2 regions of the Couchioplanes caeruleus genome follow, and region 1 is predicted to be linked to the other one. Evidence: riboswitches for the same ligand, from Rfam matches in the RefSeq annotation. Region 1 holds a riboswitch; the other holds the start of a gene.
What was found. A riboswitch is a leader RNA that binds a small molecule or an ion and turns the genes downstream of it on or off. The one in region 1 is predicted to bind ZMP and ZTP.

Region 1 (7,662 bases):
CGGCCGCCGGTCGCGGGCATCCGGCGGGGGTGCCGCAGGCGGTGTCCAGAATGATCTCGGCGAGCCGTCCCGACTCGTCGAAGCGCCCCACACCGGAGAACATCGCCGGTGTCTCTCGGTAACGGGCAAGGGCGGCCCGCTCGCTGCCGTAGCCGTCGGGATCCACGCCGATGCGCGGGACGCCGTGCTGCGCGTGGAGCTGGATGAGTCGGAACATCCTGGTCACTCCCGGGGGTGTTGAAGGACGGTGCATCCCGGGATACGAGCCAGAGGGTCCGGCGGTTCATTCCCTACGCTGGGTATAAGAAAAGCTGCCCTTCTGGCGCTGAGCAGTCAGTCTGAAGCAGTCGAACGTCACTGCGTGTAGCGCGTAGGTCGCGGCGGTGAGCGCGGCGAGCACGCCGGCGAGAACCGCCGTCAGTTCGCCGTCGAGGGCGCGCCAGGCGGCCGGCAGCGCCGTGACGCCGAGCACGAGTCCCGCCTCGCAGGCGGACTCGACGAGCCGGCGCGCGCGGTCTGAGGTCATGGTCCCCACCCTGCCGTCACCGACGGTGTGCGCGCTTCCCTCCGCAGCCGGATCAACTCCTATGACTTTCGGCAGAGGGACGGTCGTCTCACGGGGTTGAAAACCGTGAAATGCCCCATTCCGCACGCGAGCCGCCTAGCGTGGGACAGGACGCCGCTATCCGGCGGCGACAACCCGCCACCGGCGAAAGGTGACCCCATGACCGTGCAGATCCCCTCCGCCCGGCAGGAAGACCTCGCCGAGCACCTCGCCGCCCGGATCGAACGGCGCCTCGCCGTGCTCTGTGACGAGCTGGAGCACGCGGGCGTCGTCGCGTACGGGGCGGACCGGGGCCTGGCGACCCGGGGCGGAACCGTCCGAATGACCGTCGCCGATATGTCCGCCGTTGTCGCTGCAGTCGTGCTGGACACTGCCGAAACTGCCCCGTAACGTGGCGCCAGCGGCGCGCACGTGGCGCCGCCGTCCCCCGCGGAAGAGTTCGGCGAACCACGAAGCTTGCTGGGGAGCAGACCGATAATGGTCATGTCCGGCAGCGCGTGGGGGAGGAAATGCGGTGACCGTCACGGTGCCGCCGGCATGGGAGACCATGCCGGCGCTGATGTACCACTCCGTGTCCGCGGTCGCCGGTCCGATGCGCGACCTGGCGGTGCCCCGCAAGCGTCTCGCCGAGCAGCTCTCCGCGCTGACCGCGGCCGGCTACCGGCTCGTCGGGCTCACCGAGGCTCTCGACCTGCTCGAACAGGGATGCACCGACAAGCTTCTCGCGGTGACCTTCGACGACGGCTACCGCGACTTCCTCACCGAGGCCGTGCCCGTGCTCGCCGAGGTCGGCGCGGGCGCCACGCTCTACGCCTCGGTCGGGCACCTCGGCGCGTACGCCGACTGGCTGGGCCGCTGGTCGCCCGACTTCGGCAAGCTGCTGACCTGGGACGAGCTGGCCGAGGTGGCCGAGGCCGGCATCGAGATCGGCAACCACAGCCTGATCCACCACCCGCTCGACGTGCTGAGCGCCGCCGAGCTGCGCGAGGAGACGACGCGCAGCAAGGACGAGCTGGAGCAGCGCCTCGGCCGGCGGGTGCGCAGCTTCGCCTACCCGCACGGCTACAACGGCGCCAAGGTCCGCGCCGCGGTGCTGGCCGCCGGGCACGACAACGCCACCGAGGTGGGCCGGCGCCTGCACACGCCGGGCGAGCGGCGGTTCGCCGTACCCCGGTTGCAGCCGACCCCGGACATGACCGGCGCCGACCTCGTGGCCCTGGTGGCCGGGGGCGGCTCGCCGCTGGTGCCGCGGCTCAAGCAGCTCGCCCAGCCCGGATGGCGGGTGGTGCGCCGGATCGCCCGCGCCGCCGGACGGAACCTGACATGAGCCCGGTCCACCGCAATCCCACCCACCGCGGCACACGCCGCGCCCCCGGCCGCACGCTGACCCGGCGGCACCTGCTCGGCCTCGTCGGCCTGGCGGCGGTGCCCGCGGCGATCGTCGGCGCGCAGCAGTTCCGCTCGGACGACACCGCGGCCGAGGCCACCACCTCGCCCGGGCGGACCGCAGGAACGCCGGCCTCGGCGAGCGCCCCGCCGAAGGTTGTCACCGAGGGCGGCGGGCCGGTGCCGTTCGTGCCGGGCAAGGCCATGCTGGGCGCGTACCTCTCCCTGTCCGGCAAGACCGCGACCCAGTCGCAGGCGCTGCGCCGGCAGCAGACCGGCCGGGAAGAGCGGATCGTGCACGTCTTCTACGACTGGCCCGACCTGCTGCCCACCTCCATCGAGGGGCTGCCCGCCCAGGCGGTTCCGATGGTCTCCTGGCGGGGGACCGCATACAGCGACATCACCTCCGGTGCCAGCGATGAGCTGATCGCCCGGGCCGCCCGCCGGCTCAAGAGCCTGGGCCGGCCGGTGCTCCTGCGCTGGGGCTGGGAGATGAACGGCGACTGGTACGACTGGTCACCCGCGCGCAACGGCAAGAACCCGGCCGGCTACATCCAGTCCTGGCGGCGGATGCACGACATCTTCGCCAAGGAGGGCGCCACGAACGTCGCCTGGGTGTGGAGCCCGAACTGGAACTCCTCGCCGATCGCCGACTGGAACACGATCGCGGCGCTGTACCCCGGCGACAAGTACGTCGACTGGGTCGGCGTCTCCGGCTACAACCTGCGTCGCGAGACGCCGGAGACGCTGTTCAGCCCGATCTACCGCTCGTACGCGGCCCGCAAGCCCATCCTGATCACCGAGGTGGGCTCGGTGGACCGCGGTGGCCGGACCAAGGCGGACTGGATCTCGCTGTTCGCCCGCTGGGTCGAGGGGCACCCGGCGGTGGGCGGCGTGGCCTGGTTCGACACCGACACCCACCCCGGGTACACGGAGAAGTGGCGCGTGGACACCGACGCCGCGTCGCTGGCCGCGTACGTGGCGATGGCGAAGAGCGCCCGCTTCAGCGGCTGACAAGCGGCCCCGACGGCCTTGACGGCCCCGACGGCCTTGACGGCCCCGACGGCCTTGACGGCCTTGACGGCCTTGACGGCCTTGACGGCCTTGACGGCCCGAGCTTGCGGCGACCGGGGCCGGCGTTGCTCAGCGGGTGGCCTTCTCGGCCGCCTCGACCGCGTTGCGGAACAGCATCGCCACCGTCGTCGGGCCGACGCCGCCGACCCGCGGAGTCAGCGCGCCCGCCACCCGGGCGACCTCCTCCGCCACATCGGGCAGCAGCTTGCGGCCCTCGTAGCGCACCCCCGCGCCGATGACGGTCGCACCGGGCCGTACGTGCTCGGGCTGGATGATGCCGGGCACGCCCGCGGCGGCGACCAGGATGTCGGCGCGCCGGGTGTAGCGCTGCCAGTCCGGCACCCCGGTGTGGACCACGGTCACGGCGGCGTTGGCGGTCGGGCGCTTCTGCGACAGCAGCATGGCCAGCGGACGGCCGATGGTGGCGCCCCGGCCCAGGATGACCACCTCGTGACCGGCCACCGGGATCTCGTAGTGGGCCAGCAGCGCCTCGATGCCGGCCGGTGTGCAGGGCCGCGGCCCGGGCAGTCCGACGGACAGCCGACCCAGGTTGAGCGGGTGCATGCCGTCGACGTCCTTGTCGGGGTCCACGGTCATCAGCGCGGTGTCGTAGTCGATGTGGGCCGGCGGTGGGTACTGGATCAGCAGGGCGTGCACGGCCGGGTCGGCGTTCAGCCGGTCGATCACCCGGTGCAGGTCGTCCTGGGTGGCGCCGGCCGGAAGGTGCTCGTGGGGCGAGACGAAGCCGAGCTCGGCGGCCTGGCGCTGCTTGATCCGGATGTAGCCGGCGCTGGCGTCGTCGTCGCCGACCAGGATGGTGGCCAGCGAGGGCTGTACGCCACCCTCGCGCAGCTTCGCCACCCGCCGTGCCACGTCGGCCAGGACGGCGTCGGCGACGGGCTTGCCGGGCAGCGACCGTGCCTCGTGAGCGGGCGCCGGAGGGGTTTCGGACATGCGCGTCTCCCAGACCGTGGGCACCCAGGCGGACGGCGCCCACGACGAGCTCCCCGATGGTGGTCCATCCTCGATGCCGCCAGTCGCGTGACGCGGACCAGTATGCCGTGCCCCGGCGAGCGGCTCGGAACGAGTCACCCCGCGGTGGCGGTGAGACCCTATTCGACGGCGCTGATGTGCAGTGTCCGGTAGGCCGTGGTGTCACCGGCCCGGAAGAGGTTCACGGTTATCCGCTGGTCGCCCGGCAGGCTCAGACTCTCGCTCCAGGTGCCGTCGGCGCCCACCGTGACGACCAGGCGCGACGGCGCGGTCCCGCGCGTCCCGGTCACCGTCAGCGTGTACGGGGCGTCCTCGGCGAGCAGCCCCGTCGCCGACACCGCCACGGTCCGGTTGCCTCGTGAGTCCACCGGCCCCGACGGCGTCGCCGACAGCGCGGTCACCGCCGTGTCGTACAGCTCCCGCGACGTGCCGAAGGACAGCCAGCTCGCCCCGACGAGGATCGCCAGCACCAGTGAAAGCGGCAGGAGTTGCCGCACCAGGCGCAGGCGCCGGGACTTCTCCGTCGCGGCCGTCTCCAGCTCGGTCCCGGCCGGCGCCACGGTCATGACGATCGTGTGCTGCTCGGCCGCCGCCTCCGCGTCCTGCGCGGAGAGCCGCAGGCTCGGCGCCGTCGCGCCTGCCGGCGCGGTCTCCTCCTCGGCGGGCGGCGCCACGGCGGCCTGTCCCGGCCGCAGCACCGTCACGAGCAGGGCCGCCAGCGTGACGCCCGCCGTGGCGAGCGTCCACGACAACCGGTCCAGGTCGGCGCCCGTCAGATGGATCGCCAGCCCGGCGACGACCAGCACGCCCAGGCTGAGCGCCGGGGCCAGCAGGGTGCGCTCGACCGAGGAGAGCGCACGGCCGGAGAACAGCGCCCCGGTCAGCGCCATGCCGGGCAGCACGAAGCCCAGCAGCAGCCCGCCGGCCACGGGCAGCGGGCCCGGCCCGGCGAGCACGGCGGCGCCGGCCGCCACGGTCAGCACCGCGAGCACGCGGGTGAGCATCGCGTTCACTGGACCCCCATGCGGTAGACGCGAACGGTGCCGTTGTCGTAGAGCCGGTCGACCTCGAGCAGCGCGTCGAACTTGAAGATCTGCGTGGCGGTCAGCGGCCGGGTGATGGAGCCCGCGTTCGGGTCGTTCTCGAAGTAGGCCTCGCCCTCCGGAAGCTGCTCCGACAGCCGCCGGTCCACGACCAGGTACTGCAGCCCCAGGCCGTCGGCGAACTGCTCCTGCGCCAGGCCCCACTCGTCGGCGTAGTAGAGCGGTCCGACCTCGCGCACCGGATCCTGCCGGCCGTAGGTGGAAGCCAGCGACACCGACGTGACGTCGCCGCCGACCCGGTTGCCCGGGCCCAGCGCCCGACGCTGCCACTCGGCGGCGTCCATCCCGTACGCGTCGACGGACCGCTCGAAGCCGCCGGCCAGGTACGGCCCCGGCAGGATCGACTGCAGTGGCGGCCAGCCGCCCGCCCTGGCGCCGATCATCAGCAGGGTGATCATCGCGGAGCCGGCGGCGACCCGGCTGTAGAGGTTCCAGCTACTCGGGGCGACCACGTCGATCGCGGGCGCGGCGGCCCGCCACCGGTGCCCCTCGGCGTCCTTCGCGGGGATGAGCTGCACTCCCCGGACCAGGGCGATCGCCGCCAGGATGGATATCGGCACGTACGTGAAGGTGGAGAGCCGCCCGGCGATCTCGGGGCCGTTCTGCCCGAGGAAGCGCACCCCGTTGCCGGCGAAGAAGATGGCGCCGCCGACGACGGCCGCCCACCGCCAGTGGTCCCGGTCGTGCCGGTGGATCATGTCGCGGACCAGGGCGACGTAGAGCACGAAGAGCCCGAGCAGGCCGGTGCCCTGCACGACGAGTTGCCCGATGCTGACCGCCGCCGTGGTGGAGGAGGCCTCCTCGCGACCGCTGAGCAGGTTGGAGATGGTCTGCCCGACCTGCTCGATCGGTGCCTCGAGGTAGCCGAGCACGTCCTGCGCCACGGTGAGCATCCACGCCGCCACCACGACCACCGCCGCCGCGGGCATGATCAGCGCGCTCCAGCGCCGGGGCCGCTGCACGATCAGCTCGGACGCGGCGAGCAGGAGCAGCGTGAGCACCAGCGCGAAGGCGGTGATGTGGTGGCTGACCGTGGTCAGCGCGATGGAGCCCACCGCCAGCGCCACGAACGCCGGGCCGCCCCCCGTGCGCCACCGCCGGATCGCCCAGATCGTCAGCATGAAGAACGGCAGCGCGGCGGTCTGGTACAGGAACATCGAGTTGAAGAAGAGATAGTGCAGCGCGGTCGCGTACGTGACGCAGCAGACTCCGGCGACCGCGGGGGAGTTGCTCGCCCGCAGCACCGCGGCGAACAGCACGGCGACGAAGACCAGATGCGCGACGCCCGCGACGACGACCCCGGCCGCCGTCACCGACAGGCCGGTCATCGAGGTGACCGCGGCGCCCATCTCGGCCAGCCCGGGGAAGTGCACCGCCGGCGGCAGGGCGGGGTTCGGCCGGAACAGGTCGCCGGACTCCACGATGATCGTCGTCGCGAGCCAGTGCTGCAGCTCGTCCGGGAACCGGAACTGGTCCGGGCTGTACATCCACTTCAGCAGGTACTGGTGCAGTGCCAGGCCCATGACCAGCAGGAACGACTCGGCCACGCCGGCCATGCGGCGGCTGAGCAGCCGGACCACGACCGGGGTGAAGACCACGACCTGACCCACCCAGTACGCGAACTGCGCGTTGCCGGTGCCGATCCGGCCGCCGGCGTACGCGAGGGCGACCATGAGCACGCCCAGCGCCGAGATCATCAGTACCGCCGGCGCGTGGCCGAGGTCCAGCGGTTCCCGGCGGGGGCGCGCCGGCTTCGGGGCCCGGGCGGGGCTGGGCCCGCCGGGCAGCCAACTGCGCATGCCGCCCTTGCGTCCCGGCACGACCGGGATGATCGCGGTGACCGTCGGGTCGGCGGGCGGGGCGAGAACCGCGGCGGGAATCGCGACGGTCTCGTCGGCGGGCCGAGACAGGACGACCACCGTGTCGTCGGCCGTGTTCCGCGGCGCTTCCTTGTCGCCGGCCTTCTCCGGTTCCGCCGCCTTGTCCGTCTCTGGTGGCGCGGCGGGCTTCGAAGGAGGCAGCACGATGGTGTCGTCGGCGGAGGCGGTCGGTGTGTCCTTCGCGGCGGACGCCGGCTCCCCGGGCCGCGTCCTCAGCACCATCGTCTCGTCCGGGTCTTCCGGCTTGTCCGCGTCACCGGCGTCGTCCGCCTCGGCGTCGTCGGCGTCGTCTTCCGGCTTGTCCGCCTCGTCCGCCTCGTCGGCGTCGGCTACGGAAGCGTCTTCCGGCTTGTCCGCCTCGTCCGCCTCGTCGGCGTCGTCGGCGTCGGCTACGGAAGCGTCTTCCGGCTTGTCCGCCTCGTCCGCCTCGTCGGCGTCGTCGGCGTCGTCTTCCGGCTTGTCCGCCTCGTCGGCGTCCTCCGGCTGGTCTGCCTCGTCCGCCTCGTCGGCGTTGTCCGGGGTTTCCGGCTCGTCCTGGTCGCCGTCGCCGGACGGAGGCGGTGTGGTCTTCTCCGGGGTCGTAGGCAGCGTGATCAGGACGGTCTCGTCGGGGTCGCTCTCACCCTCTACTTCAGGTGGAGACTTGTCACCCTCAACCTTC
Region 2 (7,662 bases), 4.4 Mb from region 1:
ACACCAAGCTCGCGGAGATGGGCGTCCTGGTGGAGGCCCTCGCGCCCGGTATCGCCTGGACCACCGACGCCCAGTCCGCCGCGGCCTGGCGGGCGCGCCTGCGTTTCTGGGCCACCAACGCCAGCGCCCTGCCGGAGGCCGACCGGGCCAACCCCACGGTGCTCGACGGCGAGCGGATCGACCGGCTCAGCAGCGCGCACAACCTGCACGACACGTTCATCGTCGAGCGGCACAAGTCCGCCGATCCGCACCACCAGGCCGAGCTGTGGCGTACGGCCGGCCGCGCGGCCATCCACTTCCTGATCGCCGGCCGCAAGGTTCCCGAGGTGCTGACCCGCCAGCCCAACGGCGATCAGCTCTGGCGCACCCTGCGGTTGCTGGCCAGCGACGCGGGCGAGCCGGTGCAGCCGATGGCCGCGGACCGCTACCACCTGTACGGCCGCGACGTCCTCCCGCTCGCGTTCCTGGCCCAGGTCCTGGGCGACCGGGACGCGGCGCGCGCCGAGGCGGATCTCGCCGAGCGCCTGATGCCGTACCTGCGCTTCGCCCCCGCATACCGGCTCACGAAGTTCGGCGGCGAGGAGAAGCACGAGCCCGAGGCGCGGGCCGAGCTTGCCATCGCGTACCTCTTTCACAAGCTGCGCACCACGCCGGTGCCGCCGGTCACCCGGGAGCAGTTCTTCCGCCGCGCCGCCGGCACCCGCGACTTCGGCGGCGACGTCGGCCTCACCGCGCACCAGTCGGCGACCGCCTTCGCCGCGGCGGTCACCAAGCCGGACTTCGTCACGTTCCTCTGGCAGCCGAACCACGACCACTGGCTCGTCGACACGCGCGTCCCGGCGTTCCTACCCGCCAGGGTCACGCCGTCGAGCCATTGGACGAAGGCGTACCGGAAGATTCGCGACGGCGTCGACGCGACCGCGACCGTCCTCGCCGTGAACGGCGGCTACGCGGGCTTCACCACGCTGCCGACCGGCACCGTCGTCTATGCCAGCACCGGCCTGCCCGGCGAGGGCGGCCTCACCCTCTTCACCTTCGCCATGCCGGGCATCCCCGGGCTTGACGGCGCCCGCACCTTCACGTTCGCCGGCGGCCGGGCCGAGCTGCCCGACGAGATGATCGGCGACATCACGTTCACCCCGCGCAAGGCCCGGTACGTGCGCATGCTCGGTCGCGAACCGGCCACTCCGGACGGATACGCCCTCTGGTCCTTCGCGGTCCTCGACGTGACCGGCGCCGACCTCGCCCAGGGCGCGATGCCGACCGCCTCCTCGAGCGACCCCTACAGCCCCTCGCGCCACGCCACCGACGGCAATCCGCAGACCCGCTGGGCGGTCGCACCCGAGGAGCGCGGCCGGGCCGACAGTTGGATCGCCGTGGACCTCGGCTCGGCGGTCCGGGTCGCCGGTGCCCGCATCGCCTGGGATGCCGCGTACGGCAGAAGGTTCGCCATCCAGACCTCGACCGACGGCGTGACCTGGACAGACGCGGCAGAGGTCCCGCAGACCCGCACCGCCGCGCGCTGGGTCGGCATCGACGGGCGCGCCGGAATCGTGACCCACGGCGGCGACGGACGGATCACGGTGACGGCGACCGAGGTCCGCGCGCCGGCGCCGATCATCGAGGGGTACGCCGGCGGCCGCACGAACCTCGCCCGGGCCGCCGCCCGGACGCTGCCGACCGCGAAGGGGCTCTCGGTCAGCGACGCGGACGGCCACCTGAGCGTCTTCAATCTCTCCGCGGCTGCGGCTCGGGACGTGACCGTACGCCTTCCCGCCCGGCGCACGCTCTACCGCGGCGAGCAGGTGCTCACCAAGTGGGGACTCGAATGGACGGTCAGCCTGGACGGCGGCACCGCCCGGGTGGAACCGCCGCGCTTCACCCTGGCCGGCGACCCGCCGCCGGGCACCCGGTTCCTGGTCAGGGACTCCCATCACCTCACCGTCACCGCTCCGGCGACGCGCCGGGCGGTGGTCACGCTGCGCAAGGGGACCTGGTCGGAGACCGTACGCGTGCCCGCCGGCAAGTCCCGCAGCGTGTCGGTGCCGGGCGCCCCGGTGACGCCGACCGCCGACCTCGCCCGGGGCCGGACGACCTTCCCGACCTCGCCGCTGCCCCCGGGAATGACGTCCCCGCACCGCGCGGTCGACGGCGACCCGGCGACATCGTGGCGGCCGGGCGCCGCGGGGCGCATGGTGGTCGACCTCGGCTCGGTGACCGCCGTCGCGAAGGTGCGGCTCACCTGGACGCGCGGCCGGCGGCGGCCGCACCGGCTGGAAGCCTCCCCGGACGGCCGCGTGTACGGCCCGCTGGGCGCCCGGGCGCGGTACGTCGCCGTGGTGGTCGAGGGCTGGCGTCCGGGCGACGCCGAGCTGGTGCACCTCGCGATCACCTGAGCTCCGGCGGGATGTGACCTTCGTGCCGGTCGCCGGTATGCTCGTCGGCGGGCCGTGACTGGCGCGTTGAAGATGGATGACCATCGGGGAGCGGTCCCACCCACTCGGGGTGACCGCCGTGCGCCTGGGCCTCATCACCTGTGATAGGGAGGTCCGATGTCTGAGCTCAACGCCGAATCGACCGCTTTTCGCGCCGCGCTGGACGCCGTGCGCGCCGTCGAGCCCCGGATCGCCGATGCGATCGCCAAGGAGCTGCACGATCAGCGGGAGTCCCTCAAGCTGATCGCGTCCGAGAACTACGCGTCCCCCGCCGTGCTGCTGGCGATGGGTAACTGGCTTTCCGACAAGTACGCCGAGGGCACGATCGGCCGCCGCTTCTACGCCGGCTGCCAGAACGTCGACACCGTCGAGTCGGTCGCCGTCGAGCACGCCAAGGCGCTGTTCGGCGCTCCGTACGCGTACGTGCAGCCGCACTCCGGCATCGACGCCAACCTCGTCGCCTACTGGGCCGTGCTGGCCGACCGGGTCGAGGCCCCGGCGCTGGCGAAGGTGCAGAAGCGCAACGTCAACGACCTCACCGACGCCGAGTGGGCCGAGCTGCGGCAGGCGTTCGGCAACCAGCGCATGCTGGGCATGTCGCTCGACGCGGGCGGCCACCTCACCCACGGCTTCCGCCCCAACATCTCCGGCAAGATGTTCGACCAGCGCAGCTACGGCGTGGACCCGGCCACCGGCCAGATCGACTACGCCGCACTGCGGGAGTCGGCGCGCGAGTTCAAGCCCCTGATCATCGTGGGCGGCTACTCGGCGTATCCCCGCAAGGTGAACTTCCGGATCATGCGCGAGATCGCCGACGAGGTGGGCGCGACCTTCATGGTCGACATGGCGCACTTCGCGGGCCTGGTCGCCGGCAAGGTCTTCACCGGCGACTTCAACCCGATCGAGCACGCCCACATCGCCACCACGACGACCCACAAGAGCCTGCGCGGACCCCGCGGCGGCGCGGTGTTCTGCCAGCCGGAGCTCGCCGACCAGGTCGACCGCGGCTGCCCGATGGTCCTCGGCGGGCCGCTCGGCCACGTCATGGCGGCCAAGGCGATCGCCTTTGCCGAGGCCCGGCGCCCGGAGTTCGCCGACTACGCCCAGCGCATCGTCGCCAACAGCCAGGCACTCGCCGAGGGCCTGATCAAGCGCGGCGCGACGGTGGTCAGCGGCGGCACCGACAACCACCTCGTGCTGGTCGACGTCGACAAGTACGGCCTGACCGGCCGCCAGGCCGAGCAGGCGCTGCTGGACAGCGGCATCGTCACCAACCGCAACTCGATCCCACAGGATCCGAACGGCGCCTGGTACACCTCCGGCATCCGCGTCGGCACCCCGGCCCTGACCACCCGCGGCCTCGGCACGGCGGAGATGGACCAGATCGCCGACCTGATGCACACGGTCCTGTCGCAGACCAGGGCGGGCGCGTCCAAGGCCAAGTTCGACCTGGACGCCGCCGTGGCCGACCGGATCAGCAAGCAGGCCAGCGAGCTGCTCTCCGGCTTCCCGCTCTACCCGAGCGTCGACCTGGGCGTCTGAGTTCATCCGCGGAACGGGCCCGGTGGCGGGCCCGTTCCGCGGACGGCTCAGGCCACCGCGGACGGCTCAGGCCACCGCGGGCGGCTCAGGCCACCGCGGGCGGCGGCGGGGAGGCGCCGGTCATGATGGCGACCGCCTCCGACATGGAGTGCGACTTCGGGGTGATCACCGTCGCTCGGCGGCCCAGGCGCTGGATGTGGATGCGGTCGGCCACCTCGAAGACGTGCGGCATGTTGTGGCTGATCAGGATCACCGGCAGGCCGCGGTCCCGGACGTCGCGGATGAGCTGGAGGACGCGGTTGCCCTCCTTGACGCCGAGCGCCGCCGTCGGCTCGTCGAGGATCACCACCCTGCTGCCGAAGGCCGCCGACCGGGCGACCGCCACCGCCTGGCGCTGACCGCCGGAGAGCGACTCCACCGCCTGGCCGATGTTCTGCAGGGTGCCGATGCCCAGCTCCGACATGTGCCGGCGGGCCTCGGAGCGCATGTGCCCGCGGTCGAGCATCCGGAAGATCGTGCCGAGCGGGCCGGTGCGGCGCTGCTCGCGCCCGAGGAACAGGTTGTCGGCGATGTCGAGGCCCGGCGCGACGGCCAGGGTCTGGTACACGGTCTCGATGCCGGCCTCGCGCGCCTCCATCGGGTTGCGGAAATGGACCCGCTGCCCGTCGAGGTAGATCTCCCCGCTGTCCGGGATCAGCGCCCCGGACAGCGCCTTGATCAGGCTCGACTTGCCGGCGCCGTTGTCGCCGATCACCGCGAGGATCTCGCCGGGGTAGAGCTCCAGGTCGCCGCTCTCGATCGCCGTGACCCGGCCGTAGCGCTTGGTGAGCCCGCGAGCCTCGAGGACGGGAGTGGGCCTGCTCGCGGTCATGTCTTCACCTTCCTGATCCACTGGTCGAGGGAGACCGCGACGAGGACGAGCAGGCCGATGGCGAAGCCCTGCCAGACCACCTCGACGCCGGCGAGCTGGAGGCCGTTGCGGAAGACCCCGACGATCAGGGCGCCGATGAGGGTGCCGAGGACGCCGCCGCGGCCGCCGAAGAGGCTCGTGCCGCCGAGCACGACGGCGGTGATGGAGTCGAGGTTGTAGTCCACGCCGACGTTGGGGCTGGCCGACGCCAACCTGCCGATGAGGATCCAGCCGCCGATCGCGTAGAGCAGCCCCGCGAGCGTGTAGACCGAGAACAGCACCCGGTTGGTACGGATGCCCGCGAGCCGGGCGGCTTCGATGTCGTCGCCGGTCGCATAGACGTGTTTGCCCCAGGCGGTGGAGCGCAACGCGTAGAAGAAGTACCCGAAGAGCGCCAGCATGATGATCGATCCGTACGTGAGCCGGAAGCCGCCGATCGGGATCGTGGTGCCGGTCCAGGTCATGATCGACGGCATGTCGGAGCCGCGGACCGTCTCGCTCTTGGAGACCACCGAGTTCAGCGAGAAGAAGATGGTCAGGGTGCCGAGCGTGACAATGAACGGTGGCAGTTTGAGCCGGGTCACCAGGGCTCCGTTGAGGGCGCCCATCGCCGTGCCGCAGGCGAAGCCCAGCAGCAGCGCCGGGATCCCGGGCATGCCGAGGTCGGTGCAGAAGCTCGCCATCAGGACCGACGAGAAGACCGCGATGGCGCCGGCCGCCAGGTCGATGCCGGCGGTGAGGATCACCAGCGTCTGACCGAGGGCGAGCGTCGCGATGACGGTCACCTGGGCCAGCACCAGCGACAGGTTCGCGGCCGAGAAGAAGCGGGTGTTGACCAGCGAGAAGGCGATGACGGCGACGATCAGGACGGCGAGCGGGCCGAGGACCGGGTTGCCGTGCAGGACGTGCTGGACGCGCAGGCCGAGCGAGTCGTGCCGGTTGACGTCGAAGTCGGGTGTGTGGTCGGTGGCGGTTGCCATGGTCAGCCCCAACAGTTCTGCTTGCCCCACGCGGAGTCCTTGGCCTCCACGCCGGTCTGCGGGTCGTCGGTGATCAATTGGGCGCCGGTGTCGACGAAGTCCTTGCCCTCGGTGGCGGTGGGCTTGGTGCCGTCCTTGGCGTACGCGGTCACGGCCTCGACGCCCAGCGCCGCCATCTTCAGCGGGAACTGCATGGAGGTCGCGCCGATGATGCCCTTCGCGACGTTGTCGACGCCGGGGCAACCGCCGTCGACGGAGACGATGGTGACGTCCTTGTCCCTGCCGGCGGCCTTCAGCGCCTGGTAGGCCCCGGCCGCCGCGGGCTCGTTGATCGTGTAGACGAGGTTGATCGACGGGTCCTTCTGCAGCAGGTTCTCCATGGCCGTACGCCCGCCGTCCTCGGCGCCGTCGGTCACGTCGTGGCCGACGATCCGCGGGTCGCTCTCGTCGCCGATACGGTTGGGATCGCCGACCGGGATGCCGAAGCCGTCGAGGAACCCCTGGTCGCGCTTGACGTCGACGGACACCTGGTTGGCGTTGAGATCCAACATGGCGATCTTCGCCTGCTTGCCCTCGGCGTCGAACTTGGCCTTGGCCCACTGCCCGATGAGCTTGCCGGCCTGGTAGTTGTCGGTGGCGAAGGTGGCATCGACGGCGTCGGCCGGATCGGTGGGCGTGTCCAGGGCGATGACGAGCATGCCCTGCTGCCGGGCCTTGTCGATGGACGGGACGATCGCCTTGGAGTCGTTCGGCGTGATGAGGAAGCCCTTGGCTCCCGACGACATGAGGTTCTCGATGGCCTGCACTTGGGCCTCGTTGTCGCCGTCCTGCTTGCCGGCGAACGACTGCAGTTCCACGCCCTGCTGCGTCGCGGCCTGCTGCGCGCCCTCCTTCATCTTGACGAAGAAGGGGTTCGTATCGGTCTTGGTGATGAGGCCGACGATGTCGTCGCCTCCACCGGATCCACCGCCGCCGCAGGCCGCCGTGCCGAGCACCAGGGTCACGGCGGCCAGCGCGGGTGTGAGACGTCTCTTGATCAGCAATGAGCCACGCATGTCTGCTCCAAATCGATTCAGCAGGAATCGAGAGACAACGTTGTCTTGCAGTAGACGACTCGGGGCATCGACTGTCAACAATGAGTTCTCGGTTCGTTGCTTTCAGTGATCAAGTGGGGGAGAGATGGGGCGACCCACGATGAACGACGTCGCCCGCCGCGCGGGCGTCAGCCTCAAGACCGTGTCCCGCGTCGTGAACGGCGAGGCCACGGTGGACCCGGCCCTGGCCGCCCGGGTCCGTGCCGCCGTCGCCGCACTCGGCTATCGCCCCAACCTCGGCGCGAGCATGCTGCGCCGCAACGACCGGCGGACCCGGACGATCGGCCTGCTGCTCGACGACGCCGGCGACCCGTTCTCGGCGCTGCTGCACCGCGCCGTAGAGGACGAGGCCCATCCGCGCGGCGTACACGTCCTGAGCGGCAGCCTGGACGACGACCCGGACCGGGAACTGGAGCTCGCCACCGCCTTCGCGCGCCGGCACGCCGACGGCCTCATCCTCGCGCCGGCCGCACCGGACCAGGGCTACCTCGCCCGTGAGCTGCAACCCGGCACGCCGGTGGTGTTCGTGAACCGCCCCGCGACCGGATATCGGGCGGACACCGTCCTGGCCGCCAACCGCTCCGGTGCCGCGGCGGCCACCCGCCACCTGATCGGCCACGGGCACCGCCGGATCGCGTTCCTCGGCGCCACGCCCCGGTTCGCCACCGCCCGCAGCCGCCGCCAGGGCTACCGGGACGCGA

Region 2: it holds a riboswitch for ZMP and ZTP, as region 1 does, so the genes downstream of both, EDD30_RS16590 (glycine hydroxymethyltransferase) here and EDD30_RS36840 (bifunctional 5,10-methylenetetrahydrofolate dehydrogenase/5,10-methenyltetrahydrofolate cyclohydrolase) in region 1, are expected to answer to the same signal.

Annotation. Positions count from the first base shown of each region.
Region 1 covers NZ_RJKL01000001.1:8,167,874-8,175,535, forward strand. Annotated here, with positions in the region: gene EDD30_RS36815 (hypothetical protein) at 1-217, opposite strand, end outside; gene EDD30_RS36820 (hypothetical protein) at 284-526, opposite strand; gene EDD30_RS36825 (hypothetical protein) at 725-955, shown strand; gene EDD30_RS36830 (polysaccharide deacetylase family protein) at 1,080-1,892, shown strand; gene EDD30_RS36835 (glycoside hydrolase family 26 protein) at 1,889-2,965, shown strand; gene EDD30_RS36840 (bifunctional 5,10-methylenetetrahydrofolate dehydrogenase/5,10-methenyltetrahydrofolate cyclohydrolase) at 3,095-3,979, opposite strand; ZMP/ZTP riboswitch at 3,995-4,076, opposite strand; gene EDD30_RS36845 (DUF1616 domain-containing protein) at 4,138-5,022, opposite strand; gene EDD30_RS36850 (hypothetical protein) at 5,028-7,662, opposite strand, start outside.
Region 2 covers NZ_RJKL01000001.1:3,722,874-3,730,535, reverse strand. Annotated here, with positions in the region: gene EDD30_RS16595 (discoidin domain-containing protein) at 1-2,396, shown strand, start outside; ZMP/ZTP riboswitch at 2,441-2,533, shown strand; gene EDD30_RS16590 (glycine hydroxymethyltransferase) at 2,553-3,977, shown strand; gene EDD30_RS16585 (ATP-binding cassette domain-containing protein) at 4,063-4,848, opposite strand; gene EDD30_RS16580 (ABC transporter permease) at 4,845-5,897, opposite strand; gene EDD30_RS16575 (sugar ABC transporter substrate-binding protein) at 5,870-6,922, opposite strand; gene EDD30_RS16570 (LacI family DNA-binding transcriptional regulator) at 7,062-7,662, shown strand, end outside.